2 regions of the Anoxybacillus sp. PDR2 genome follow, and region 1 is predicted to be linked to the other one. Evidence: a T-box and tRNA genes for the amino acid it is inferred to sense, from the RefSeq annotation. Region 1 holds a T-box; the other holds one or more tRNA genes.

Region 1 (14,229 bases):
CTGATACTTCCACGCCTTTTAGGTTGTCTTTTTGCACCCAAGTATTTGTGTAGAAGTAGATTGGCGCGATTGGAAGCTCATCCATTAAAATTTGTTCTGCATCTTTGAGCATTTGCTTACGTTTTTCTGGATCAGCCTCTTTTTGTGAATCGATTAGCAATTGTTTGAACTTCGGATTTTCCCAATTTGTATCGTTGTTGCCGCCCTCTTTATCACGATATAGCTCCAAGAAGTTGATTGGATCGTTAAAGTCTCCTAACCAACCCATGCGGCCAATTTGATAATCACCAGAATGCAATTTGTCAATGTATACGTTCCATTCTGCATTTTCCAGCTTCACATTAATGCCTAGATTTTTCTTCCACATGTCTTGAATGGCCTGAGCAATTTTAGCGTGAGCGTCGTCCGTATTATAGGACAGAGTGATTGGCGGCAAATCTTTTACATCCTTTAAGCCAAGCTCTTGAAGACCTTTTTGTAAATACTCTTTTGCTTTTTCGACATCGTTATCTTTGAAATATCCCTTTTCATTTTCAGGGAACATCGTTGGCGGCACAGCAGCCATCGCTGGAATTTGCTCGCCTTTTGTCACGTTTTCTACAATCGCTTTGCGGTCGATCGCATATGTGAATGCCTTGCGGATATTCACATTGTTGAATGGTGGTTTTTCCGTATTAAATTTGTACCAATACGTACCTGCGATTGGCTGAACGTGCAATTTACCTTCTTTCTTTAACTGCGGCAAAGAGTCTGTCGGCAATTGGCCAGTAGGCATTCCTGCCCAATCTAGCTCTCCGTTGTTAAACATGGAAAGCTCCGTATTGGTGTCATTGACCATCGCCATGTCGATTTTCTCAAGCTTGACGTTTTTCGCATCCCAATAGGATTCATTCTTTTCAAGAACGATTTTGCTGTTATGCTCCCAAGTGACCATTTTGAACGGACCGTTTGAAGTGTAATCAGGCCCTGCATTTTTATACCAGTCTGGTTTTTGCTGAGCCACTTTGCTGTTCACTGGATAATACGTATAGAACGCTGTTAATTCTAAAAAGTAAGGGGTTGGAGCTTCAAGAGTCACTTGCAATGTTTTCTCGTCAAGTGCTTTTACGCCAACGTCCTCAGCCTTCGCCTTTCCTTCATTATAGGCTTGGCCATTTTTAATATAGTAAAGCTGATAAGCGTATTGTGATTCATTCTTTGGATCAAGCGCCCATTTCCAAGCATATTCGAAGTCTTGCGCTGTCACTGGGTCACCGTTTGTCCATTTTGCGTCGCGCAGCTTGAATGTGTAAGTCGTTAAATCATCGGAAACCTCGTAGCTTTCTGCAGCAGCTAATTCAGGTTTGCCGTCTTTAATGGTTGTCAACCCTTCGAATGTTTGGCGCAACACGTTACCAGAAACAGAGTCATTCGCCAAACCAGGATGTAGAGAAAACGGCTCAGTCTTAATGTTCACACGCAGCTCTTGCGGAACATCTGATTTTTTGCCTCCTGCTTTATCATCGCTGGCGTCATCTTTTTTGCTGAATCCACCACAAGCAGCAAGGAAGAGACTAAGCACTAGCATTAAGCTGAACAAAAGAGATAGTCTTTTCTTCAATGAATTTCCCCCCTAGTAAAAAATTTTTATAGTCAAAAGTCCTACGTAAAAGCGCAGAACTTTTGGTACCCCAGTTGCATCTTGAGCCGGTATGTACAAGAGCCTAGATCCATCACTCTGGATGGAAAAATTTTATCTGCTCTACTACAGATCGAAAATATTAATATACTTAAAAAAGAAATCATTCTATATTTTTGTTTTTTCTGAATTTTCCATTTGTTAAAATTGTTTTTTTAACTTTATTTTCAGCTAATTAGCATTTTATAGTTTTTTTCGATAAATGTAAATAAAAAAAATTACAAAATCACAAAAAAAAACTGAAAAAACAACAAATTAAAGCGTTTACATTTTCATTTTTTTTAAATTTATCCTTTCATTATACTAGCAATTTATCACTTTAATTTAGGAAAGAGAATTTTTTGAAAATAATTTTTTCAATAAGCTTGATATAATAATACAGAAATAGGAAAATCGACGGTTATTTCTTGCACAAATGTTCTTCATGCATTAGAATAAAGAAAAAAACAGCATGCGATGAGAAAGAAGAGTACATGTTGTGATGCCTTCAGAGAGCTTGTGGTTGGTGGGAACAAGCGGCTAGCAATATGGAATGGGCTTTCGAGCATCTGGGCTGAACTGGAGAGTAGGCTCAGACGTTTGCCTTGCGTTATAGAGGCGCCATGCATGATACAGCATGGATCAGAGTGATTGCACGTTTCTGTGCAATAACTAGGGTGGCAACGCGGTCCTATCGTCCCTAATTTTCGCTAAGGGGAGATAGGGCCTTTATTTATGGGCAAATAATGGAAAAGGAGTGGTCTATCTCATGAAAACCATTTTTTCTGGCATCCAGCCAAGCGGAGTTCTCACCCTTGGAAACTATATTGGTGCCATGCGGCAGTTCGTTGAGCTACAACACGAATATCAATGCTATTTTTGTATCGTCGATCAGCACGCGATTACCGTGCCGCAAGATCCAAAACAGCTGCGTCAAAATATCCGCAGCTTGGCGGCCTTCTATTTAGCGGTCGGCATTGATCCGAACACAGCCACTTTATTTGTGCAATCGGAAGTTCCTGCTCACGCGCAGGCCGGATGGATTTTACAGTGTCTTTCCTATATTGGAGAGCTTGAACGGATGACGCAATTTAAAGATAAATCGGCGGGAAAAGAGGCAGTGAGCGCGGGTCTATTAACATACCCGCCGTTAATGGCGGCTGATATTCTTCTTTATAAAACAGACATCGTTCCTGTTGGCGAAGATCAAAAGCAGCACATTGAATTAACTCGCGACTTAGCGGAGCGCTTCAATAAACGATACGGGGAAATTTTCACCATCCCTGAAGCGCGCATCCCAAAAGTCGGAGCGCGAATTATGTCATTGGCCGATCCATTGAAAAAAATGAGTAAATCGGATCCAAATCAAAAATCATATATTACGCTGTTAGATGATGCCAAAGCCATTGAAAAGAAAATTAAGAGCGCTGTAACCGATTCTGAAGGAACGATCCGCTACGACAAGGAAACGAAGCCTGGTGTTACTAACTTATTGAATATTTATTCCATTTTAGCAAATAAAACGATCGAACAATTAGAACAGCAATATGCCGGAAAAGGCTATGGAGAATTTAAAAGCGATTTAGCTCAAGTGATTATGGATGCCCTCGCTCCGGTTCAAGAGAAATATTATCATTTAATGGAAAGCAGCTCTCTTGATGACATCCTTGATAAAGGGGCAGAGAAAGCGAACCAAGTAGCAAACGAAATGCTCAAAAAAATGGAACATGCGATGGGATTAGGACGAAATCGAGGATAACAACAAAGCAAAAAAAGCAAGCCGCAACATCGGCTTGCTTTTTATTCAACCTCTTTAGTTAACCCGCGGCTCTTGCTCCATTTCCCACAGCTTTTCAAAAAATGGCTGTCCTTTAATCATTTTTTCGCATAGTTGAACGTGCTTTTCCGACCAATCGTATTTTGTTTCCTCATATAGCTGCTGCCATGCTTCTTCAAATGACATTTGCTGAATTAAAGGATATTTATGCGGCGCCCATTCCGTGTACCAATAGCGAATTTCTGCTACATTTTTCGTTGAATAAAGCTGATCCATCGCCATAAACAAAAGCTGTTTGAGTTGGCGCTCCTTCCGTGTCAGTCCGTTCATCAGCTCCGGAGCAGGCGATAAAATATGATATTCTTTTTCATATGAAGGAAGCGGATAGGCTTCTTCTTGCTGGTCCGCGACCATTTCATAGACAAGCTGCTCTTGTCTTGGAATCAGCCGACTTTTGCGAATTGGAATGCTCGAACCGATCGTGTCAATCGCTAATATTCCTTTTCCATCCGTTACAACGAAACAATAATCAAGCTGAAGACGTTCATGGTTTTTCCGCACATATGCTTTTTGATAAACATCTTCTAAAAGTGGCTTAGGTATCTCCGACAAACTATTTTCTACATAATTAAACAAACGGGAAGATACCTTTAAAAGCGGAACTTGATCGAGCAATTCGACTTGGTCATCCTTTCTCCATTCATGAAAGTGACAGACGTTATACCCATTTTCCTCGCCTTCAAACCAATTCACCCAAATATCATGAAGATATAACATAAGATACCCCTCACTTCAAAAGCTATTTGTCCATCATTATAGGCAGAGGGGGATTATTTTATTCCACAGCAGCCTTTTTTATCCATTATTCTTGATCCGGAAAGTATAGACTGAACCACATGACAATCATGCCGATTGGAAGTAAATAGCACTCCATTCTCGTGCTAATAAATTGAAAGTAATTGATCCACCCTCGCTCCGGTGTGATGAGATTTAAATAAGCAATGGATGTAACCCCGCCTATAACTGAAAAACCAAAGCCGAGCAAATAAATGAATACGCGCATCGCTTTCCTCCGTCGCCTTGTCCATCTTATTTCTACATATATGTGCAAGCGGCATTGTTCATGACTATGACCTTAAGACGATTGCTAAAATTGCGCGAGCTGCAGAATGCGCTCTGCAGGCATTTCCATCAGCTTAAAAAAGTCGTGCTCTTTTTGCAAGGCAGCGCATACGATTCCGTAGCCTACCGCATATCCAAGCATCTCAGGATACAGACCGCGTCCATATAAAAGGCGGTCGTATAATCGATGTGACGGAAAAATCATTTGATAGCGGTCAAGATATTGCTTCCAAAAATGGCGCAATTCATCGTCTGAATAGTATGATGTCCATTTGGCTTGATATTCTTTTCCCACGTCTTGCCCGACTGCTTGTTCTGCCAAGCCCTCTAAAATCACGGCGTCAAGCAGCGGATATTCCTTTTTCGGTTGCTTTGCTAGGCGGCAAACGTGATTGTATTCATGAGTCAATACGGCCTCTATTTCTTTCCATGAATGCTGCGGCAACAAAAATAAAAACAATTTATCAGCGTAGGCAAGACCGCCTTTACTATTAAAATCTCGAGCCATCTTTCTGTTATGTTCATTTGCCGGAAAAATAAAAACAGGTACATCCGGGCCGTTCCAGCGCTTTTGTAATCGATGATAGATCCTTTCCGTTCGCTCCCATAGCTGCTTTCGCTTCATGGTTTCTGTTATCTTTTTCGCTTCCTCCGATAACGAATGCATTCCGTGATGAATAAGATGAACATAAATATGCCGAGCGTTGCCCCCTCGAAAATAATCGGTTAGCCGTTCGCATAGCTGCAGCGGCTGTTCCGTAGCGAGCCATTCGTCGGTATGAATAACCGGCATTTCTCGCTTCCCCCTTTCTCTTCCTTATTTCCTATCGTATGATGGAGCAGAAAAAGGGGTGAAAAAAAGGCGATCCCGCTTTTTATGAGATCGCCTTGTTGATTATTCCGTATATTTTCTGAAAATAAGAGTGGCATTATGTCCGCCAAAGCCAAGAGAGTTGCTTAAAACAGCGTTTACTTCCTGCTTTCTCGCCACATTTGGCACATAATCAAGATCGCACTCTGGATCCGGTGTTTCATAATGAATCGTTGGCGGAATCACTCCATCGATCATTGTCAAGATGGAGAACATCGCTTCAACCGCGCCTGCGGCACCCAATAAATGGCCGGTCATCGACTTGGTTGAGCTGATTGCCAATTTATAAGCATGATCGCCAAAGACCTCTTTTATCGCCATTGTTTCATATTTATCGTTATATTCGGTGCTTGTTCCATGAGCGTTAATATAACCGATTTCTTCTGGCTTCATTCCGGCATCAGCGAGCGCTTGGCGCATCGCCCGCACACCGCCTTCCCCGCCTGGTGCAGGAGCTGTAATGTGATAAGCATCTCCCGTTGATCCATAGCCAACGATTTCCGCATAAATACGAGCGCCCCGCTTGCGTGCATGTTCTAATTCTTCGAGCACGAGAATAGCAGCGCCCTCTCCGATCACAAACCCATCACGGTTTTTATCGAATGGCCGGCTTGCTTTGTCCGGATCAGGATTTGTTGATAAAGCCGTATTCGCGCAAAATCCGGCTAATGCCATTTTCGTAATCGGCGCTTCGGTTCCTCCTGTCACCATCACATCCGCATCACCGCGTTGAATGACTTTAAACGCATCGCCAATCGAATTCGCGCCTGTTGCGCATGCTGTAACTGTACAAGAGTTGATTCCTTTTGCTCCTAATATAATCGATACTTGCCCTGCCGCCATATCAGGAATCATCATCGGTACAAAAAATGGGCTTACACGGCGATAACCGCGCTGTTGAAAAATTTCAAACTGCTGCTCGAATGTTTCCATTCCGCCGATTCCTGAGCCAATCCATACGCCCACTCGCTCGGCATTTTCTTCATTGATTGTTAAATTGGCATCTTTTACAGCCATAAGTGCAGATGCTACCGCATATTGAGTAAAGCGGTCCATTTTACGCGCTTCCCGTTTATCCATATAAAGTTCCGGATTAAAATCCTTTACCTCTGCCGCAACTTTTGCCGGATAATCATCTGGATTGACACGAGTCAGCGGACCCACGCCATTTTCGCCTGCTATTATACGTTTCCATGTTGTTTCCACATCATTTCCAAGCGGAGTCACTGCTCCCAGACCTGTGACAACGACTCTTCTCTTTTCCATCCTTTTTGCCTCTCTTTCCGTTTGTAGTCAAAGAGCTTTCATCGTTATTTTAGCGTCCCCATCTTAAGGCGATCGCTCCCCATGTTAAGCCGCCCCCAAAACCAACCATGATAATTAGATCATCGTCTTTGATTTTTCCAGCCTCTAGTTCTTCGACAATCGAAATTGGAATAGAAGCAGCGGACGTATTGCCATATTTTCTGACGGTTGCTGACATTTTATCCTCCGGCAGCTCCAAGCGCTGTCTAGCTGCTTCAACAATACGAATATTGGCTTGATGCGGAACTAAAAAATCCACATCCTGTTTAGACAATCCTGCTTTTTCGAGTACGTGAATGCATGATTCCCCCATTTGACGAACCGCAAATTTGAACACCTCTCGACCATTCATAATAACATATTCGTCTTGATATAGGTGTTTTCCTCCTGTTCCGTCAGCTCCTAATTCAAAGGATACAATGCCGCGGCCTTCGGAAACGGGTCCCATCACGACAGCACCTGCCCCATCACCAAATAAAACAGCCGTATTGCGGTCCTCCCAATTTACGATTTTCGATAATTTTTCCGCTCCTATCACTAATATATATCGATATGTTCCGCTTTCAATAAATTGCTTTGCTGTAACCATTCCATACATGAAGCCAGCGCAGGCTGCACTAATATCTAGGGCTGCTGCTTTTGTCGCCCCCAATCTTTCTTGCAGCATGCAAGCAACTGACGGAAATGGACGATCCGGCGTTACTGTAGCCACTAAAATTAAATCAAGTTCCGCAGCTGAGATCCGGGCGTTCTCAAGAGCCTTCACAGCAGCAAAATAAGCCATATCTGACGTGTCAATATCATCAGCGGCAATTCTTCTCTCTTCAATTCCCGTTCGAGTCCGAATCCATTCATCAGACGTATCCATCATTTTTTCCAAATCGAGGTTGGTGACTACCTTTTCCGGCAAATACCGGCCGATTCCGATAATACCTGCATTCATGCAGAACATCTCCTTTATTGTTATATAACCAATTACTATTACTTGGTACTAATTTTATCGAAGTTTTCATAATCACGCAATATAAATGTTTGGTCCATGTCATCTGTCTAATCATTTCTACTTTTCTGAACATAAATTGCTTATAAGGAGAAAGGGGGATCTCATGTGGAAGAAGAAAAACAACCGACCCATCAGCTAAATGACCGTTTTTCTCGTCTAATGTTTGGAGACTTTCCATTTCGTCAAGAAAAACAAACAAACGTAGCAGAAACATCCTCTTCCCAGCAGGGGGTTGATTTTCTACAGCTTATGCAAGACATTGATACACTTGTCTCCTCGTTCCATCAACTCAAACCATTCATGAAAACGTTTACTTCTTTTACGGATTTATTAAAAAAATAAATAACGTAGATCGAAACGAACCGATTATGCGGTTCCTATTTTTTCCACACGAATACATGGCAAAGGTAAGTCACCAGACCTCTCCGGCCGTTGCTATTCCAGAAACCACAGGTGTGTTGATGATCCAATAAAACCAATTGACATTGTTTGATTCCTCGCTTTTCTGCCGTAGTCGGCAAGCCATATTTTTAGTAAAAGAATGGATTATTACCGTTTGTGCAGAAATCATGTTTTCATCTTCAAATAGCATGAATAGTGGGAAAGTAGAGCGCATTTTTAGAAAAGCTTCTGTAAAGCATGCTTCACCAGCCTCCTTATCTAACTCGTTGCGTGGATCCTTCTGCTGCAAAAACTCCTCTATCGTTCCTAAGAGCGATAGAGGAGCTCATCATAATCGATTATACTTTTCATAGAATTGGTGAATGGCTCTGGCAAACCGATATCGTTTTTCCGGTAAATGATACAAAACTTCCACAGGCAGCTTTTTTTCTTTTGCTATTTCTGCATACTTACGGCAGTGAAGGGAAGAAGGATAAGGCGTTACTCCGGATAGCTGCCATATTTTCGTCGGCACATGGGAAAAAGTCAAAGAAGAACAAGGAATCACATCATATACTTTAGTCTTGTCTACTCTATAGGCATCGGCGATATCGTTTACTAGACGTTTGTAGAAAAATTTGTTTTCCTTTTCGTATTCCAGTTGTGCTCGCAAATTTAGACATGGACTAAACATCGCCACCGCCCGAATTTGTGGAGATATTTCCTCCATCAGTCGCAAGGCGGCAAGCGCCCCCATTCCTTCGGCTAAAAGATAAATACGATGATTAAGAATTTCACTTTTTAATACATAGTAGATCAGTTGTTTCGCCAACCGAAGCGCCTGATCACTTCCCCAATGCCGCCCGTACAAATGGGAAGAAAAAATGGTGTATCCATATTGAAGCAGATCATCTAGCAGTTGCCGTCTTCCTTCGTGCTCGGTCCAGAAGCTTGCATTTTCTGTTACATAATGATTGACATCTCCAAGAAGAAGAACGCCAAACCCATTTGGGCGCTCCGGTACATGGATGATGCACCATTGATCATCTAATTGGAAAAAACGCTGCTGAATCGTCATATTATTTCACCTTTACTTTCCCAGGTGTGTTGTCGATGAATCAATATCATTTAGAAATTGATTACCTTTATTGCTTTTCTGCCGCCCTTCGAACAATAATCGTTATGCGCAGAAAAGCGAATCATCATCCTCTCCTGATCACTTATACCTCAATGAAACCACTGTTTGTTGCCTTCTACAAAGCATAGCTGTACATTAGAAATATATGTGAACACTTCAAAGATGGAAAGGGTATCAGCCTAAAAAGAAGAACATTTTCCATGAAAGCGATTTGTGATAAGATAGATAAAGAAAGCAAGAAATGTTGAGGTGAAAATCATGAGATTTTTTTGGACGCTCTTTTGGACATTCTTGCTAGCACAAATGGCTACATATGTCATTAGTTCCATGCAAGGAAGTTCTTATCAATTTTCAACAGGCGCTTTTTTAGGAGTGGCTATGACGATTTTTGTCATCATCATTGGCAGCTTGCTTCCTAATGATCCTGTTGGCCATCATGACCATCATTAAAAAGCAGAACCTAGCTCTTAGTGCGCTGCACAAAAGGAGGCTGTCTAAAAAGACAGCCTCCTTTTGTCAATACTCTCTGCCATTACAACTTGATGCGCGAGCATTTGCCCACCATTGAGCAGGTGATATCCGATTTCGCCGGCACGCTTTAATGTGACCGAACGCTTACTTTCAACGGACGACGTTAATTCCAAATTATGGTATACAACTTTCATTCATATTACTCTGCGGTCAAAAATAGTTACATTTCGCTTTCAGCATTCGTCTTGATCACGATTTGCTCGTTCTCATAGTCCACGACAATCCGGCTGTGATCCTTCACCCGTCCCGCCACGATTTCTTTGGCCAGAGGCGTTTCAATCCGCTTCTGCATAAATCTCTTTAATGGACGCGCTCCATAGACAGGATCAAAACCTGCTTGCGCGATATACTCTTTCGCACGCTCCGACAGCGTTACAGAAATATGGCGATTCGCAAGGCGTGTGCCCAGTTCTCCCGCAAACTTGTCCACAATTCCCTTTAACTCTTTTATCGTCAGCGGCTTAAATAGAACGATATCATCAATGCGATTTAAAAATTCCGGCCGGAAGTGCATTCGCAATTGCTGCATCACTTGACTGCGAGCTTCTTCGCCAATTTCGCCATTTTCTTGCCCTGCTTCCAGTAGTGTGTGTGAACCGATATTCGATGTTAAAATAATGACGGTATTTTTAAAGTCCACCGTTCTTCCTTGTGAGTCCGTAATGCGGCCGTCGTCAAGCGCTTGTAATAAAATATTAAACACTTCCGGATGCGCTTTTTCCACTTCATCAAGCAAAATAACCGAATACGGCTTGCGACGCACCGCTTCTGTCAGCTGTCCGCCTTCTTCATAACCGACATATCCGGGAGGCGCGCCAATCAGCCGCGATACCGCGTGCTTTTCCATGTACTCCGACATATCAATCCGAACCATCTGTTCTTCGCTATCAAAAAGCGCTTGCGCCAACGCTTTGGCCAGCTCCGTTTTCCCTACCCCTGTCGGCCCTAGAAATAGAAAGGATCCAATCGGTCGGCGCGGATCTTTAATACCGGCGCGCGCCCGCAACACGGCATCTGCCACCAACTCTACCGCTTCGTCTTGACCGATGACGCGTTGATGCAATAGCTCCTGCAAGCGCAACAGCTTTTCCCGTTCCCCCTCTACTAGCTTCGTTAACGGGATGCCGGTCCATCTTGAAACAATTTCGGCAATTTCTTCTTCCGTCACCTCTTCCCGCAAAAGCCGCCCTTCTTTTTCTGTTCGGCTCGCATCTTGTTCAAGTTGCTTTAATTGCTTTTCCAGTTCCGGAATGCGTCCATGGCGCAGCTCAGCTGCTTTATTTAAATCATAAGCATTTTCAGCCTCTTCTAGCTCTCGTTTTGCTCTTTCCAGTTCCTCACGAACACCGCGTATTTGCTGAATCGCTTCTTTTTCCTGTTGCCATTTCGCTTTCATGCTATTGGCTTTTTCTTTTAAATTGGCCAGCTCCTGTTTGAGAGCTTCCAGACGTTCCCGGCTCGCTTCATCCTCTTCCTTGCGCAACGCTGCTTCTTCAATCTCAAGCTGCATCACACGACGCATCACCTCATCTAATTCTGATGGCATTGAATCAATTTCTGTGCGAATCATGGCGCACGCTTCATCAACAAGATCAATGGCTTTATCAGGAAGAAAACGTTCAGAAATATAGCGATCTGATAATACCGCAGCGGTAACGAGCGCGCGGTCATGAATATTCACGCCGTGATGAATCTCAAACCGTTCCTTTAAACCACGCAAGATAGAAATCGTATCTTCCACGCTCGGCTCTTCCACAAGCACCTGCTGAAACCGTCGCTCTAAAGCCGGGTCCTTTTCGATATATTGTCGATATTCATCCAAAGTGGTAGCGCCAATGCAGCGCAATTCCCCGCGAGCGAGCATCGGCTTTAACATGTTTCCTGCATCAATAGCCCCCTCGGCTTTTCCAGCACCGACAATCGTATGCAACTCGTCAATAAATAAAATGATCTTTCCTTCGCTTTTTTTTATTTCATTTAATACAGCTTTTAAGCGCTCTTCAAATTCCCCGCGAAATTTCGCTCCTGCGATTAAAGAGCTCATATCTAAAGCAAAAATGATTTTATCTTTTAAGCCTTCCGGTACGTCCTTCCGAACAATCCGTTGAGCAAGCCCTTCGACAATCGCTGTTTTTCCCACTCCCGGTTCGCCAATAAGCACTGGATTATTTTTGGTTTTACGCGATAAAATGCGGATCACACGGCGAATTTCACTGTCGCGGCCGATGACAGGGTCAATTTTTCCGGCGCGCGCCTCTTCCACTAAATCGCGGCCATATTTTTTTAATACCTCATATGTAGCTTCTGGATTTGCACTTGTCACGCGCTGATTCCCCCTTATTTCTTTTAATACGTGTAAAAGTCTCGAACGATTTAATTCGTACTTTTGCAGCAGCTGCCCGATCTCATTTTTTTCATTGGTTAACGCCAAAAGCAAATGTTCTACAGAGGTATACTCATCCTTCATCTGTTTTGCTTCCTGTTCAGCGTTGGTGAGCAACCGTTCCAAACGAGGCGCCATGTAGACAATTTCTTCCGCCCCCATCACTTCAGGTTTTCTTTTTAAAAATGAACGGAGATCTACAGCCATTTTGTTAATATTGATATGTAGAAGAGAGAGCATGCGTTTGGCCAGCCCTTCTTCCTGCTCCAACAACGCCAGCAAAAGATGATCGATATCCATCATTTGATGATGATACGTTTTGGCGATGGATTGAGCAGAGATCAGCGCCTCCTGCATCTTTTCTGTTAGCTTGTTCATATCCATGACATTCACCTGTCTTTTGACTTTTTTTGACCTTTATATATATTATACCCTTGTCCCACAGGAAAAGCCATTCCCACGGTGAGAATGGCTCAGTCTATTATCCTGCGTCACAGCGTCTCGTTCGTCTGCACGGTAACGTCTTCGTTCGGTTCTCTTCTTTCTCTGCCCAGCGTTTTTAAGACATTTTGAAGTGGAAACAACTGAAATGAGTAACGCCTCAAAATAATGGTAGACAAAGAAAAAATCTGCTTTGTCTACCATATCAACGGCTGCATCGATCGTTATGGTTTGCGCATATAAGTCCAATGGCGATTATGATTGGACGTTTCTGGGAATGTATCTCCCGCTTTGAGCTTCACTTTTTTAGGATTTTTCACGTTATCTCCTGTTTCTCCGATTTCAATATATACACCATTGTTGGGCGCTTTGTCCCCTGGTCCAAAATGACGTCTTTGGCCCATGCTCATCCCCTCCTTCAAGCAGCGTACACGCTTATCATCTCCCCTCTTTTTATCATTCACTCATGCAAATCGTGGAATGATTTGCAAAAAAACACCGGAGTAACCTCCGGTGTTTTTCAGCATGATAATAACGATAGCAAAATGGCTTTTTGGACATGGAGACGATTTCCTGCTTGCTCAAATACATAAGAATGGTCGCTGTCAATGACGCCAGCTGTCACTTCTTCGTCGCGATGAGCAGGCAAACAATGCAAAAACATATAATCTGGCTTAGCCTGCTTCACTAGCTGTTCGTTGACTTGAAACGGCTGGAACACTGCCAGCCGCTGCTGGCTTTCCTGTTCTTGTCCCATGCTCGTCCATACATCCGTATAAATGACATCAGCATGTTTCACCGCTTCTTGTGGAGAATGGGTCACGACAATTTGTGATCCTGTTTGTTTGGCTACTTCGATTGCAGCCTCGACATATTGTTCTTTCGGTTCATAGCCTACCGGGCATGCAATCGTACAATCCATCCCTACTTTGGCAGCGGCGATCATTAATCCATGGGCAACATTATTGCCATCTCCGACATATACTAGCTTCAGTCCCTTTAGCTGTTTTTTCGTTTCATAAATGGTTAGTAAATCAGCCAGTGCTTGACATGGATGATCGTCATCTGTCAATCCGTTAATAACGGGTACCGTTGCGTACTGTGCAAGCTCTTCGATTTTGCTATGGGCGAATGTGCGAATCATAATCGCATCTACATATTGCGATAATACTCTTGCCGTATCAGCAATGGTTTCCCCGCGGCCAATTTGCAAATCATTGCTGTTTAAATAAAGCGCATGTCCGCCTAACTGTGTCATCCCCACTTCAAAGGATACTCTCGTCCGCGTAGATGGCTTTTCGAAAATCATCGCCAATGTTTTCCCTGTTAATGGTGTATAGGCTTGACCTGCCAGCTGCTTTTGTTTCAACTCACTTGCTAACGTTAGTAAATCATGGATCTCCTCAGAAGAAAAATCGATTAATGTTAATAAATCCTTTCCTTTTAATGAATGGATTGTCGCATTCATCCTATCACCGCTTCCTCTGTTTGTTTTTTTAATTTAAGCCATTCCTGAATCGAAAGAACGGAAAAATCGTCAGAATCAAGCGCCTGCAAAAACAGCTTGCACGTTTCCACTTCCGTAAAGGCCAGCAGCTGCCGTGACAAAGCAAGCATCCG
Region 2 (14,229 bases), 200 kb from region 1:
CAGTTTGACTGGGGCGGTCGCCTCCCAAAGAGTAACGGAGGCGCCCAAAGGTTCCCTCAGAATGGTTGGAAATCATTCGAAGAGTGTAAAGGCAGAAGGGAGCTTGACTGCGAGACCTACAAGTCGAGCAGGGACGAAAGTCGGGCTTAGTGATCCGGTGGTTCCGCATGGAAGGGCCATCGCTCAACGGATAAAAGCTACCCCGGGGATAACAGGCTTATCTCCCCCAAGAGTCCACATCGACGGGGAGGTTTGGCACCTCGATGTCGGCTCATCGCATCCTGGGGCTGTAGTCGGTCCCAAGGGTTGGGCTGTTCGCCCATTAAAGCGGTACGCGAGCTGGGTTCAGAACGTCGTGAGACAGTTCGGTCCCTATCCGTCGCGGGCGCAGGAAATTTGAGAGGAGCTGTCCTTAGTACGAGAGGACCGGGATGGACGCACCGCTGGTGTACCAGTTGTCCTGCCAAGGGCACCGCTGGGTAGCTATGTGCGGAAGGGATAAGCGCTGAAAGCATCTAAGCGTGAAGCCCCCCTCAAGATGAGATTTCCCATTGCATAAGCAAGTAAGATCCCTCGAAGATGACGAGGTAGATAGGTCCGAGGTGGAAGCGTGGCGACACGTGCAGCTGACGGATACTAATCGATCGAGGACTTAACCAATACGAAAAGGGGAGCTAGACACCAAGAAAAGCACTGCCTCCTTTCTTCCCTGATCTGTTATCTAGTTTTGAAAGAACTAAAAAGTTCTTGACATGGGCGAAATGCTCGTTATAATAATACTTGTCTGTTTGAAATAACAAGCCTAGTGACGATGGCGGAGAGGTCACACCCGTTCCCATCCCGAACACGGAAGTTAAGCTCTCCAGCGCCGATGGTAGTTGGGGCTAACGCCCCTGCAAGAGTAGGACGTTGCTAGGCGCTACATATCGGAGGATTAGCTCAGCTGGGAGAGCACTTGCCTTACAAGCAAGGGGTCGGCGGTTCGATCCCGTCATCCTCCACCATTATTTCAATGAAAACTAGTATAGATGACGCCGGCTTAGCTCAATTGGTAGAGCAACTGACTTGTAATCAGTAGGTTGCGGGTTCAAGTCCTGCAGCCGGCACCATAACAGAATATAGGAGCAGGAGCCATTAGCTCAGCAGGTAGAGCATCTGACTTTTAATCAGAGGGTCGGAGGTTCGAGTCCTCCATGGCTCACTTTTTGCGGGTGTGGCGGAATTGGCAGACGCACCAGACTTAGGATCTGGCGCCTCACGGCGTGGGGGTTCAAGTCCCTCCACCCGCACCATGATAAAGAATAAGGAGCCAATGCGGAAGTAGTTCAGTGGTAGAACACCACCTTGCCAAGGTGGGGGTCGCGGGTTCGAGTCCCGTCTTCCGCTCCAGCCACGCCGGGGTGGCGGAATTGGCAGACGCACAGGACTTAAAATCCTGCGGTAGGTGACTACCGTGCCGGTTCGAGTCCGGCCCTCGGCATCTGCGCTCGTAGCTCAATTGGATAGAGCATCTGACTACGGATCAGAAGGTTAGGGGTTCGAATCCTCTCGAGCGCGCCATACGGGAAGTAGCTCAGCTTGGTAGAGCACATGGTTTGGGACCATGGGGTCGCAGGTTCGAATCCTGTCTTCCCGACCATTTGGAACGAAGGGGCCTTAGCTCAGCTGGGAGAGCGCCTGCTTTGCACGCAGGAGGTCATCGGTTCGATCCCGATAGGCTCCACCATGATTTAACGTATGGCGGTGTAGCTCAGCTGGCTAGAGCGTACGGTTCATACCCGTGAGGTCGGGGGTTCGATCCCCTCCACCGCCATATTATGAATTTTGGACCTTTAGCTCAGCTGGTTAGAGCAGACGGCTCATAACCGTCCGGTCGTAGGTTCGAGTCCTACAAGGTCCACCATTTTGAAATTGTTTGGAGGAGTACCCAAGTCTGGCTGAAGGGGTCGGTCTTGAAAACCGAGAGGCGTCGAGAGGCGCGCGGGGGTTCGAATCCCTCCTCCTCCGCCATCAATATTAATAAGCTAATGATCATCGCGGGGTGGAGCAGCCAGGTAGCTCGTCGGGCTCATAACCCGAAGGTCGCAGGTTCAAATCCTGCCCCCGCAACCAAACAAAATGGTCCCGTAGTGTAGTGGTTAACATGCCTGCCTGTCACGCAGGAGATCGCGGGTTCGAGTCCCGTCGGGACCGCCATAAATGCGTATGGCTCGGTAGCTCAGTCGGTAGAGCAAAGGACTGAAAATCCTTGTGTCGGCGGTTCGATTCCGTCCCGAGCCACCATTTTTGTGTGAATGTTTGTAAATAAAGCGAATGAGTTGCTGAGAAAAGTGCTGTCTTTGGTGAATAATTTAGAAGAATAGCGCAAAAAAGCTTATGTCATGGCTGATTTTTCATAGAAATAAGCCGGCCTACCTCAATTGGTAGAGACGAGCGAAGCATCGGTGAAATGACTGCGAGTTGCCTCGACGCATTGGACATCTTGAAATATCTTGAAGAGGAAGAGGCACAGGACACATATGCTTTTATGGTTAGTTCTATGGATGAAGCCGACTTAGCTCAATTGGTAGAGCAACTGAATCGTAATCAGTAGGTTGCGGGTTCAAGTCCTGCAGTCGGCATTTTAACTTTTTTGAGTAATGGAGGGGTAGCGAAGTGGCCAAACGCGGCGGACTGTAAATCCGCTCCCTGTGGGTTCGGCGGTTCGAATCCGTCCCCCTCCACCAGTTAGGGGCATAGTTTAATGGTAGAACAGAGGTCTCCAAAACCTCCGGTGTGGGTTCGATTCCTACTGCCCCTGCCATTTTACAGCATGGCGGCTATGGCGAAGTGGTTAACGCACCAGATTGTGGCTCTGGCATTCGTGGGTTCGATTCCCACTAGTCGCCCCTTTTGAATATGAAGAGGATTGGGGTATAGCCAAGCGGTAAGGCAACGGACTTTGACTCCGTGATGCGTTGGTTCGAATCCAGCTACCCCAGCCAAATGCGGAAGTAGTTCAGTGGTAGAACACCACCTTGCCAAGGTGGGGGTCGCGGGTTCGAGTCCCGTCTTCCGCTTTGATGGCGGCATAGCCAAGTGGTAAGGCAGAGGTCTGCAAAACCTTTACCCCCGGTTCGAATCCGGGTGCCGCCTTTATCAAATGTAATGAATATAATTGTTGTTGTTTAATTAGTTGACTAATAGTTTGTTTTGTGGTATAATATATCATGTTCTGATGTTTGTGATTTGCCGATGTGGCGGAATTGGCAGACGCGCACGACTCAAAATCGTGTTCCCGTGAGGGAGTGTGGGTTCGACTCCCACCATCGGCACCATTTATTTTAACAGGGATGACCTGTTTTTTATTTTAAATTTGCTTCGACAAAATTTTACTTTTTTTGCTTCAAAAAATTACAATTTTGTTTAGCTGTGGTTGCTATTATAGTATATGCACGGGTGTAGTTTAATGGTAAAACCTCAGCCGCGAGCGATACATCATTGTATAGACGACGAGTTGCCTCGACGCACAAAGCATCTTAGAATGAACTGGTAGAGGAAGAGGCATGGCATATCGGGACACTAGAAATTTGTAATGAAAAATTTGATAATTATGCGGGTGTAGTTTAGTGGTAAAACCTCAGCCTTCCAAGCTGATGTCGTGGGTTCGATTCCCATCACCCGCTCCATTTATACATACATAGGGGACAACGCAGTGTTTCGTTTCTTAGGAGAACGGGGCATTGCGTTTTTTGTTTTTACATGCACGTTTATTGTATGATTTTCATTGTCGATTCTCCTCCATGAATCTGTGTGAACATGCTTTGAATGGAGCTAATCATTTTTGCACACTCGGTTTGCTCCATTGCTGGAGATAAGTATACGATTTGTATGGCTTGTTTGGTACTGTATGTAACGGCCGTGCGTTCAGAATCTACAATAGGGCTTCCAAATGGACCAAGCTCATCTTTGGCAATCAGTTTTTTAGCTAATTGAACATGGCGGCCATTGATCGCCTGATATTGATCTTCCTCTGTACCGACTTCAATCGAAATATCTCCCTTTATTTGGTCGGCGTCATAAATTCCGATCGGTATTTTATAATAAAGGGAAAAGAAGTTATTGATGTCGGCAGCTGAGTGAATGGAAGGAATAAATTGCTGTTTTTGTATACGCCGATATAAGCTTTCTGAAGAAGGACGATATCGACTTGGATCAGTTCCAATGGCTTTAAAAATTTGCCGCCATTCATTGATTTCTTTCATTTCAATAATAGGCTTCTCGTGCCATTCAAAATAAATGGATTCTTGAAAAAGCTGCAATCTTCCCTTCAACATTTGCGGAGAATCGTCTACTACGATATTGTTGTAAGTGATGACTCCTACTTTGAATGTTGGAATGATATGCTTGAGTGTTTGTGATATATTGATGTTCATATGTTCACCTCTAGTTTTTAATTTCATTTTACCATGAATTTAATATTTTAGCGAAAGGAGGGATTAGCATGGATGTGAAAAAATTGAAAGAAGATATTATTCAATACAGCCAAACCATCGGAATTGATAAAATTGGCTTTGCAAGTGCTGATCCGTTTGTGGAACTAAAGGAACGCCTTCGTCTTCAGCAACAGCTTGGATATCAATCAGGATTTGAGGAGCCGGATATTGAAAAAAGAACCGATCCCGCTCTGCTGTTGGATGAAGCGAAATCCATTATTTCTATCGCGCTTGCTTATCCTTCGAAAATGAAAAATGCGCCTCGAAGCACAAAAGAGGAAAAACGCGGAATTTTTTGCAGGGCGTCGTGGGGAACGGATTATCATATTATTTTGCAAGAGCGTCTGTTAAAGCTAAAGGAGTTTATTTTAGAAAGAGTGCCAAATGCAAAGGTTAAATCAATGGTAGATACGGGAGAATTAGCGGATCGGGCTGTGGCTGAGAGAGCCGGGATCGGTTGGAGCGGCAAAAACTGTGCGATTATTACTCCAGAGTTTGGATCATATGTGTATTTGGGAGAAATGATCACGAATATACCGTTTCCTCCAGATAATCCTATAGAAAATCGGTGTGGTTCATGTACAAAATGCCTCGATGCTTGCCCGACAGGAGCGCTTGTCCAAGGGGGACAGCTCAACGCTCAACGGTGCATTGCTTTTTTAACGCAGACAAAAGGTTTTATCGCAGATGAATTTCGTGAAAAAATTGGCAACCGTTTATACGGATGTGATACTTGCCAAACAGTGTGCCCAGAAAACAAAGGAAAGGACTTTCATTTTCACGAAGAAATGGAACCGGATCCAGAGGTGGTGAAGCCATTACTTAAGCCACTTCTCCATATGACGAATCGAGAGTTTAGAGAAAAGTTTGGGACTCTTTCGGGTGCATGGAGGGGGAAAAAGCCGATTCAAAGAAATGCTATTTTGGCATTAGCTCATTTTCAAGATCGGACAGCCATTCCTGATTTGTTAAAATTGCTAAAGGAAGATAGTCGGCCAGTCATCCGGGGAACAGCAGCTTGGGCATTAGGGAAAATTGGTGATGAAAATGTTATGCCCATTTTAGAAGAGGCCTTACAAATTGAAAAAGATGAAGAAGTATTGCGAGAAATAAAAAAAGGATTGCAGTTGTTGATGAATAGAAGGAAAGATGGAAAAAATCAGCCGACCATCACATAATGTAAAATAAAAAAGAAAAAGTGGTGGGCAATGTGAAAAAAGAGTTAGAAGAGCTGCTTAGAAAACGGGCACAATCCTTTGTTTCATTATCGAGATGCAAAGACGATCCAATGATTGAAAGAAAACTGCAATTATTCCAGAAACGGGATGCGGAAATCGTAAAATGTAGCATAAAGGGAACGGTTTGGCGAAAACAGAAGCTCAGGGAGAAGATCGATCTTGATTATATCGTGCATTATCAATTTTTAGTAAAGCAACGTGAATGGATGTATATAGAGGAAATGACAGAGCCAAGGCGCGCTTGTTTTGAGCAAAAACAATTAGTGGAAGATCATAAGCTGACGATTTTAGATAGAATAGAGCCTGAACATACAGTTGAACGAATGGCAAAAGGAGAAAAAAAGGCTTATGTATATGATCGAATCAAGGCTGTTCAATATGCAGAAACATGGTGGAACAGCTATAATCCCCGTTTCCCTAAATTTTCCGTTGATTGTACAAATTTTGTTTCTCAATGCTTGTACGCGGGAGGAATGCCGATGGTTGGCTATCCGGAGCGCGGCAAGGGATGGTGGATGCAAAATAACAATTGGAGCTATAGCTGGACCGTCGCTCATGCCTTTCGGTGGTATTTGGGAGGAGCGCATACCGGGTGGAACGCAGTAGAGGTTACCTCTCCAGAGCAGTTGTTGCCTGGCGATATTATTTGTTATGATTTTCAAGGAGACGGACGTTTTGACCACTCGACGATTGTAGTCGCGAAAGACCAAAAAGGCATGCCGCTCGTAAATGCTCATACAACGAATAGCCGGATGAGATATTGGTCGTATGAAGATTCGAGTGCCTACACTCCAAGTATTCAGTATAAATTTTTTCATATTGAGGATAAGGGATAGTATAATAAAACGAGAAAGATCAAATCTGAGGTGAGTAAACGTGGCTTTACATGTAGTATTGTATCAACCAGAAATTCCAGCGAATACTGGAAATATTGCACGTACATGCGCAGCAACGGACACAGTATTGCATTTGATCCGGCCGTTAGGATTTTCTACGGATGATAAAATGTTAAAGCGGGCAGGATTGGATTATTGGGAGTATGTCAATATTTTTTACTATGACTCGTTACAAGAGTTATTTGATCAGTATCCAGATGGGGAGTTTTATTTTATTACAAAATTTGGTCAAAAGCATTACGATTCTTTTGATTTTAGCGATCGCGAAAAGGACTATTTCTTTGTATTTGGACGTGAAACAAGCGGTCTTCCAAAAGAATTGATTGAAAACAATATGGATCGTTGCTTGCGCATCCCGATGAACGATAAAGTTCGTTCATTAAACTTATCCAATACGGCTGCCATTCTGGTGTATGAAGCCCTCAGGCAGCAAGGATTTAAAGGCTTATATTAACAAAAAACGACCTTCATGAGGAGGTCGTTTTTTATTGTTTAGTTTTTTACACTTGGCTTGTCGTCATATCCAGCTGTAAAAATGGCAGATAAAAAGGCAATGATGACCCCGAGCACGAGTAATGTTCTCATCGTGAATTTCCTCCTTATGTGATAAATAGTCGCTTCTCCTTACTATTATAGCCCATGGGACAAGTATTGTTTAGAGGAACAAGTAAATTTTTGTTTTATAGTGAATGATCAAGGACATCCTCGCATACATTGTAATAATCTCGTTGTTAGTCATCAAGTATTAAGGAGGTTCTTTATGGATATTTTAAAAAAAATCGAAAGATACAGGGAAGATGAGCAACGATTAAAGTGGGAAGGAACCTTCGCCGAATATTTGCAGGTTTTAAAGGAAAAGCCATGGGTTGCCCAGTCCGCTCATTCGCGTGTCTATAATATGATTAAAGATGCCGGGGTGGAGGAAGTAGATGGAAAAAAACGATACAATTTTTTTAGTGGGCAGTTGTTTGGCTTAGAAGAAGCACTTGAGCGCCTAGTAGAAGAATATTTTCACCCTGCCGCGAAACGATTGGATGTTCGGAAGCGTATTTTGTTATTGATGGGACCGGTCGGCGGAGGGAAGTCAACACTTGTTACGATGTTAAAGAGGGGATTGGAAGATTATTCACTAACAGAACGAGGGGCTGTATACGCCATTAAAGGCTGCCCAATGCATGAGGACCCGCTCCATCTTATCCCCCATCACCTGCGTGATGATTTTTACAAAGAGTATGGAATACGGATTGAAGGAGAGCTTTCGCCACTTAACATGATGAGAGTGGAAAAAGAATATGGCGGTCGAATTGAAGATGTAATGGTCGAAAGAATTTTCTTTTCAGAAAATAAGCGCGTCGGAATTGGTACATTTAGTCCATCCGATCCTAAATCACAAGATATTGCCGATTTAACAGGAAGCATTGATTTTTCAACGATTGCTCAGTATGGTTCAGAGTCTGATCCTCGCGCCTATCGATTTGATGGTGAATTGAACAAAGCGAATCGCGGAATGATGGAATTTCAAGAAATGTTAAAGTGTGATGAAAAATTTTTATGGCATTTGCTTTCACTAACACAAGAAGGAAATTTCAAAGCTGGCAGATTCGCATTAATTAGCGCAGATGAATTAATTGTCGCTCACACAAACGAAACGGAATACCGCTCTTTTATCTCTAACAAAAAGAATGAGGCGCTTCATTCACGGATTATTGTGATGCCGATTCCATATAATTTAAAGGTGTCTGAGGAAGAACGAATTTATGAGAAAATGATTCGGGAAAGCGATGTTGCAGATGTGCATATTGCACCGCACACACTTCGTGTCGCAGCCATGTTTACGATTCTGACGAGATTGAAGGAGCCAAAGCGTCCAGATATTGATTTGCTGAAGAAAATGCGTTTATATGACGGTGAAACCGTAGAAGGGTTTAATGAAGTCGATGTAGAGGAATTGAAGAAGGAATATACCGATGAAGGAATGAGCGGAATTGATCCGCGTTATGTGATTAACCGCATTTCTTCATGCATTATTCGCAAGGAAGTGCCATCCATTAATGCATTAGATGTGCTTCGTTCATTAAAAGAAGGGCTGAACCAACATCCATCTATTTCAAAAGAAGATCGCGAGCGATATTTAAATTTCATTTCCTTGGCGCGAAAAGAGTATGATGAAATTGCAAAGCAAGAGGTGCAAAAAGCATTTGTCTACTCGTACGAAGAATCCGCTAAAACATTAATGGATAATTATCTAGACAATGTAGAAGCGTATTGCAATAAAACAAAATTGCGGGATCCGTTAACAGGAGAAGAAATGAATCCGGATGAAAAACTCATGCGTTCGATCGAGGAACAAATTGGCATTTCGGAAAATGCAAAGAAAGCATTTCGTGAAGAAATTTTAATTCGTATTTCAGCATATGCGCGAAAAGGGCAACGATTTGATTACAACTCCCATGAACGATTGCGGGAAGCGATTCAAAAGAAATTATTCGCTGATTTGAAGGACATCGTAAAAATTACAACATCCACAAAAACGCCGGATGAGCAACAACTTAAAAGAATTAACGAGGTGGTTGCCCGCCTTATCGATGAATATGGATATAATTCAACGTCTGCCAATGATTTGCTCCGTTATGTCGGAAGCTTATTGAATCGCTAGCATGCCTCAGCATCAGGCATGCTTTTTTCATCCATTGGGATTTTAGGCTTGTCTTACGGAGAAATGGGGACTAATTTTCTTAATTATTTGTCAATTATTTTTGGTTTTTGCATAGGATAGAGTAAACAACCGCCATTATTGTATGTTTGTAGACGCCAACACCAGTATATGATGAAAGGGTAAAAAATGTGATTAGGAGGGGAAACAATGAGTGGAAATTTTATTGTATCAAAAGAAGACTGGTCCCTCCATCGGAAAGGACATGATGATCAAAAAAGGCATCAGGAAAAAGTAAAAGAAGCGATAAAAAATAACTTAGCTGACTTAATTACTGAAGAAAGCATCATTATGTCAAATGGTCGCGATGTGATTAAAATTCCAATTCGTTCTTTAGATGAGTATAAAATTCGTTATAACTACGATAAAAATAAACATGTCGGCCAAGGAGATGGGGACAGTCAAGTAGGTGACGTGGTTGCTCGTGATGGTTCTGGAGAAGGACAAAAAGGACCAGGTAAGGGGCAAGGAGCTGGTGATCAAGCAGGAGACGATTACTATGAGGCCGAAGTTTCACTATTAGAGCTGCAAGAGGCTTTATTTAGCCAGTTAGAGCTTCCGGATCTAAAACGAAAGGAAGCAGATCAAAATACTGTTCAACACATTGAGTTTAACGACATTCGCCGAACCGGATTGATGGGAAATATTGATAAAAAACGAACGATGATGTCCGCATTTAAGCGAAATGCGATGAGCGGAAATCCAAGCTTTTATCCGATTTATCCGGAAGATTTAAAATTTAAAACATGGAATGAAGTCGTCAAGCCAGATTCGAAAGCGGTTGTTCTTGCGATGATGGACACGAGTGGCTCTATGGGTCTATGGGAAAAGTATATGGCTCGCAGCTTTTTCTTCTGGATGACACGGTTTTTGCGTACAAAATATGAAACGGTGGAAATTGCTTTTATCGCTCATCATACAGAAGCGAAGGTGGTAACAGAAGAGGAATTTTTCACAAAAGGGGAGAGCGGAGGAACCATTTGTTCATCAGCCTACAGAAAAGCGCTTGAATTGGTGGAAACTAAATATTCACCTTCGCGCTATAACATTTATCCGTTTCATTTCTCAGACGGAGACAATCTCACCTCCGATAACGCCCGATGTGTAAAGCTTGTGAATGAATTAATGAAGGTGTCCAATATGTTTGGATATGGAGAGGTGAACCAGTACAATCGCCATTCGACTCTCATGTCTGCTTATAAAAACATTAAAGATGAGAAATTTCGTTACTATATTCTCAAGCAAAAATCGGATGTGTTTCACGCGATGACCACATTTTTTAGAAAAGAGGAAAATAAAACACTTGTATAGCCCTTGCGTGATGCAGGGGTTTTTTTATCATATCAGAATTTATGATCTTGCCTTTTTTAAAAGAAGTGAGGCGCTGTCTAGCTTCAAGCGCCATCGGCTCGAATCGCTCCTCTCCGTATTGCGGCGGTTCCTTCATTCAGCGACGGCGCAGGACCAAACTTGGCTTGGTTCGAGCTCTCCTCAGTGGGGCTTGTACGATCTTCGCCAGTAGGTGGATGTTTTGCCCTTTTCTTACGAAGCAGGCCATCGAGGTGTTGCTAGCTCCTCTCTCTCGATGATATGATAAACTCATATAGTAATAATTGGAATAGTGAGGATGATCATACATAGATGTTTATTTAAGAAGATGGCGTGGCCTGAATTCGCAGCAGAAGCCAGACCTGTAAAGATTGATCAATATGGGGAATGAAACGACAAAAGGATAAATGCAGAGAAGAAAGAGAGGGAATGGATCATGTCAAATTGGAAAGAAGAGATCGTATCATGGGGAAAGGCGGTTGGAATTGCCGTTATTATTGCAGTCGTAGTTAGAAATCTAATTTTTGCTCCTTATATTGTGAAAGGGGAGTCCATGCTGCCGACTCTGCAAAATGATAATCGCCTGATCGTGAGCAAATTCAGCAAATGGGAGGGATACAAGCACTTTGATATCATTGTATTCAATGCTCCTGATTCAAAAGAAAAGTATATCAAAAGAATTATCGGCTTACCCGGAGATACCGTTGAAATGAAGCATGATACTTTATACATTAATGGTAAAGCCTATAATGAACCATATTTAAAAACATGGAAGGAGAAAAATGAGACGGAAGGCCTTGTGACAGGAGATTTTACTTTGCAGGAAATTACAAATAAAAAAGTCATTCCAAAAGGGTACGTTTTTGTGTTAGGGGATAACCGTTTAGTCAGCAAGGATAGCCGTTATTTTGGACTTGTGCCAATGAAGGATATTGTAGGTAAGGCTGTATTACGGATATGGCCAGTGGATGAGGCAGGATTAGTGAAATAAAGCAACTGTTTTTATACCTTTTAACATAATCCATCGAGGAGTCTCCCACTTCTTAACGGAGTGGAAGTGGGGCGGTTCATTAAAGATCATTTCTTTTATAAATAACCCTCCCATCGTTTTTCGTTTTAAGCATTCGCGGGCGATCGCCGCGAATGCTTTTTTGTGTAAATAGGATCCTGTAAGATAAAGCGCTCCTGTCTTATCAGTCTGACATAAAGAATGGGTTAGTGAAACGCTAGGAAAGTGAAAGATTCAAGCTCCTCCCTCAGAAGGAAGCCATTTTATTAAGAAAAAATTAAGAAATGATTTGCATAATAGGACTAGCCAATTTAAATAGTTTCAATAAGGAGGAGTCTGTATTGAAAAAATGGATAGTTATATTCATTGTTGCCATTGTGGTGATTGGCGGAGGTGTTTGGATTTGGTCAATGGGCAAAAAAGATACTGTTGTAGCGCAAACACCTACAGCCTCTGTGCAAAAAGGAAAGTTGGAAGTGAAGGTAAGTGGCAATGGAACGATCCAGCCTGTTACAAGCGAAGATCTCAAAGCAAAAGCCAACAAGGAAGTAGACGAAGTCCTTGTTTCTGAAGGCGAGAAAGTGACAGAAGGGCAAGAGCTGATAACTTTTACAGATGGCAGCGATCCAATTACGGCGCCGGCAGCTGGAACGGTGACATCAGTAGCAGTAGAGCCAGGACAGCGAGTAACAATAGGTCAAGTTGTTGCTCATCTTACTAATTATGATGATTTACAAGTGACGGTACAAATCGATGAATTAGATATTCCGAAAATAAAAGCAGGCCAGACCGCAAGCGTGAAAATCAATGCATTTCCCAATACAACATACAGCGGCAAGGTGACCTCTATTGCAAATGAGGGAACCGTCTCTAATGGTGTTTCAACATTTGATGTGACAGTGCATCTTGATAAATCAACCAATGTGAAGGTTGGCATGACAGCAGAAGCAAGTATTTTAGTAGAAAGCAAGGATAACGTGTTATACGTGCCGATTGAAGCTGTTAATACGATCAATGGACAAAAGTTTGTTGTTGTCACTGACCCATCTTCTTCGGAAAATGGCGAAGCTACTAGACGACAGATCATAAAAACAGGGATCAATAATGAAGATTACGTAGAAATCACTGAAGGATTAGAAGAGGGAGAGATTGTTCAATTGCCGAGAACGGCAGTTACAAGCTCAAATATGAATAACAGAATGGAGTTTGGCGGAATGATGAACCGTATGCCACGAATGAATGGGGCAGGCGGTATGGGTGGCAGAAGCTACCGAGGAGGGGAGTAGGCAAATGGCCAAGTCAATTATTGAAATACAAAATATGACGAAAACATACCGCCTAGGCGGTGAGGTGGTCCAAGCCTTACAAGGAATTTCTTTGCAGATTCACAGTGGCGATTTCCTGGCGATTGTTGGACCCTCTGGTTCAGGAAAGTCGACTTTTATGAATATGATCGGATGCCTGGATCGACCAGATGCTGGCAGCTATTTTCTTGATGGAAAAGAAATTGCCAGATTGAATGACAATGAACTAGCAGCCATTCGAAATGAGAAAATCGGTTTTATTTTTCAAAATTTTTTCTTATTGCCGCGCCTAACTGCGCTGGAAAATGTCGAACTCCCTCTATTGTATAGAGGAATGAAAATAAAAGAAAGGCAGCAAATAGCGCAAGAATGCCTTAAAAAAGTCGGATTAATAGAACGTGCTCATCATTTGCCAAGCCAACTATCAGGCGGGCAACAGCAGCGTGTGGCAATCGCGCGAGCGCTTGTGGGCAATCCTCCTATTTTGCTGGCAGATGAGCCGACGGGAGCACTTGATAGTAAAACGAGTCAAGAGATTATTAACATTATGAAAGGACTAAATGAACAAGGGCATACGATTATTATCATTACCCATGATTGGGAAGTGGCCAAACAGGCGAAGCGCATCGTACGTATTCAAGATGGTCGTTTATTTGAAAGCAGAGGTGATTTCATTGAGGCTTCTTCAGTCGATTAAAATGGCGATGCGCAGCATTCGCGGCAATAAGCTACGTTCTTTTTTAACAATGCTTGGAATTATTATTGGCGTGTCTTCTGTCATTGTTTTAATTTCGATTGGCCAAGGATCAAGTAAAGCTGTAGCAGAGCAAATTAATCAATTAGGAACCAATTTATTAACGGTCAATGTGATGAATTCAGATATTGTAAAACTGACGGTAGAAGATACCGAAAAATTTCGTAAACTGGACGGGGTGAAGGAGATCGCTCCAGTTGTATCAGGGCGTGTAAGTGTTAAAAATGGCACGACCGCTACGCAAGTATCGTTGATCGGGACGACTGCTTCCTACCAGACTGTGCGAGAGGCTCAAGTTAGCCAAGGGCGCTTTTTGTCAGATATCGATGTAGAATATCGCCAAAAAATAGCTGTTTTAGGAGCTAATACTGCGCAAACGCTGTTTGGAATGGAAAATCCGGTCGGAAAATATATTCAGGTGGATGGAATATCTTTTAAAGTAGTAGGGGTGCTTGCATCCAAAGGAGGTTCCATGGGACAAAGCGGCGATGATGTTATTTTGCTGCCGCTT

What was found. The T-box of region 1 lies ahead of trpS (tryptophan--tRNA ligase). A T-box ahead of a tRNA ligase gene usually reads a tRNA of that ligase, here a tRNA-Trp.
Region 2: it has a tRNA-Trp gene. The T-box ahead of trpS (tryptophan--tRNA ligase) is inferred to sense a tRNA for this amino acid. The anticodon was not compared.

What each region holds. Positions count from the first base shown of each region.
Region 1 is NZ_CP047158.1:862,115-876,343, reverse strand. Features, by position in the region: gene GRQ40_RS04235 (peptide ABC transporter substrate-binding protein) at 1-1,600, opposite strand, end outside; T-box leader at 2,126-2,362, shown strand; gene trpS (tryptophan--tRNA ligase) at 2,427-3,416, shown strand; gene GRQ40_RS04225 (YjbA family protein) at 3,471-4,211, opposite strand; gene GRQ40_RS04220 (YuzI family membrane protein) at 4,297-4,497, opposite strand; gene GRQ40_RS04215 (DUF2268 domain-containing putative Zn-dependent protease) at 4,582-5,349, opposite strand; gene fabF (beta-ketoacyl-ACP synthase II) at 5,452-6,693, opposite strand; gene GRQ40_RS04205 (beta-ketoacyl-ACP synthase III) at 6,743-7,675, opposite strand; gene GRQ40_RS04200 (hypothetical protein) at 7,841-8,077, shown strand; gene GRQ40_RS04195 (hypothetical protein) at 8,148-8,426, opposite strand; gene GRQ40_RS04190 (alpha/beta fold hydrolase) at 8,466-9,194, opposite strand; gene GRQ40_RS04185 (YjzD family protein) at 9,513-9,704, shown strand; gene clpB (ATP-dependent chaperone ClpB) at 9,946-12,552, opposite strand; gene GRQ40_RS04175 (YjzC family protein) at 12,834-13,013, opposite strand; gene argF (ornithine carbamoyltransferase) at 13,130-14,077, opposite strand; gene GRQ40_RS04165 (carbamoyl-phosphate synthase (glutamine-hydrolyzing) large subunit) at 14,074-14,229, opposite strand, start outside.
Region 2 is NZ_CP047158.1:659,189-673,417, forward strand. Features, by position in the region: rRNA gene GRQ40_RS03080 (23S ribosomal RNA) at 1-660, shown strand, start outside; rRNA gene rrf (5S ribosomal RNA) at 802-918, shown strand; tRNA gene GRQ40_RS03090 (tRNA-Val) at 929-1,004, shown strand; tRNA gene GRQ40_RS03095 (tRNA-Thr) at 1,034-1,109, shown strand; tRNA gene GRQ40_RS03100 (tRNA-Lys) at 1,129-1,201, shown strand; tRNA gene GRQ40_RS03105 (tRNA-Leu) at 1,208-1,292, shown strand; tRNA gene GRQ40_RS03110 (tRNA-Gly) at 1,315-1,389, shown strand; tRNA gene GRQ40_RS03115 (tRNA-Leu) at 1,395-1,480, shown strand; tRNA gene GRQ40_RS03120 (tRNA-Arg) at 1,484-1,560, shown strand; tRNA gene GRQ40_RS03125 (tRNA-Pro) at 1,563-1,639, shown strand; tRNA gene GRQ40_RS03130 (tRNA-Ala) at 1,651-1,726, shown strand; tRNA gene GRQ40_RS03135 (tRNA-Met) at 1,740-1,813, shown strand; tRNA gene GRQ40_RS03140 (tRNA-Ile) at 1,827-1,903, shown strand; tRNA gene GRQ40_RS03145 (tRNA-Ser) at 1,918-2,010, shown strand; tRNA gene GRQ40_RS03150 (tRNA-Met) at 2,036-2,112, shown strand; tRNA gene GRQ40_RS03155 (tRNA-Asp) at 2,121-2,196, shown strand; tRNA gene GRQ40_RS03160 (tRNA-Phe) at 2,208-2,283, shown strand; tRNA gene GRQ40_RS03165 (tRNA-Thr) at 2,549-2,621, shown strand; tRNA gene GRQ40_RS03170 (tRNA-Tyr) at 2,642-2,726, shown strand; tRNA gene GRQ40_RS03175 (tRNA-Trp) at 2,730-2,803, shown strand; tRNA gene GRQ40_RS03180 (tRNA-His) at 2,816-2,888, shown strand; tRNA gene GRQ40_RS03185 (tRNA-Gln) at 2,910-2,984, shown strand; tRNA gene GRQ40_RS03190 (tRNA-Gly) at 2,988-3,059, shown strand; tRNA gene GRQ40_RS03195 (tRNA-Cys) at 3,065-3,135, shown strand; tRNA gene GRQ40_RS03200 (tRNA-Leu) at 3,231-3,317, shown strand; tRNA gene GRQ40_RS03205 (tRNA-Gly) at 3,595-3,668, shown strand; gene GRQ40_RS03210 (B3/B4 domain-containing protein) at 3,750-4,415, opposite strand; gene queG (tRNA epoxyqueuosine(34) reductase QueG) at 4,484-5,653, shown strand; gene GRQ40_RS03220 (amidase domain-containing protein) at 5,686-6,549, shown strand; gene trmL (tRNA (uridine(34)/cytosine(34)/5-carboxymethylaminomethyluridine(34)-2'-O)-methyltransferase TrmL) at 6,590-7,063, shown strand; gene GRQ40_RS03230 (PrkA family serine protein kinase) at 7,370-9,265, shown strand; gene yhbH (sporulation protein YhbH) at 9,473-10,633, shown strand; gene lepB (signal peptidase I) at 11,088-11,642, shown strand; gene GRQ40_RS03245 (efflux RND transporter periplasmic adaptor subunit) at 12,002-12,946, shown strand; gene GRQ40_RS03250 (ABC transporter ATP-binding protein) at 12,951-13,661, shown strand; gene GRQ40_RS03255 (ABC transporter permease) at 13,639-14,229, shown strand, end outside.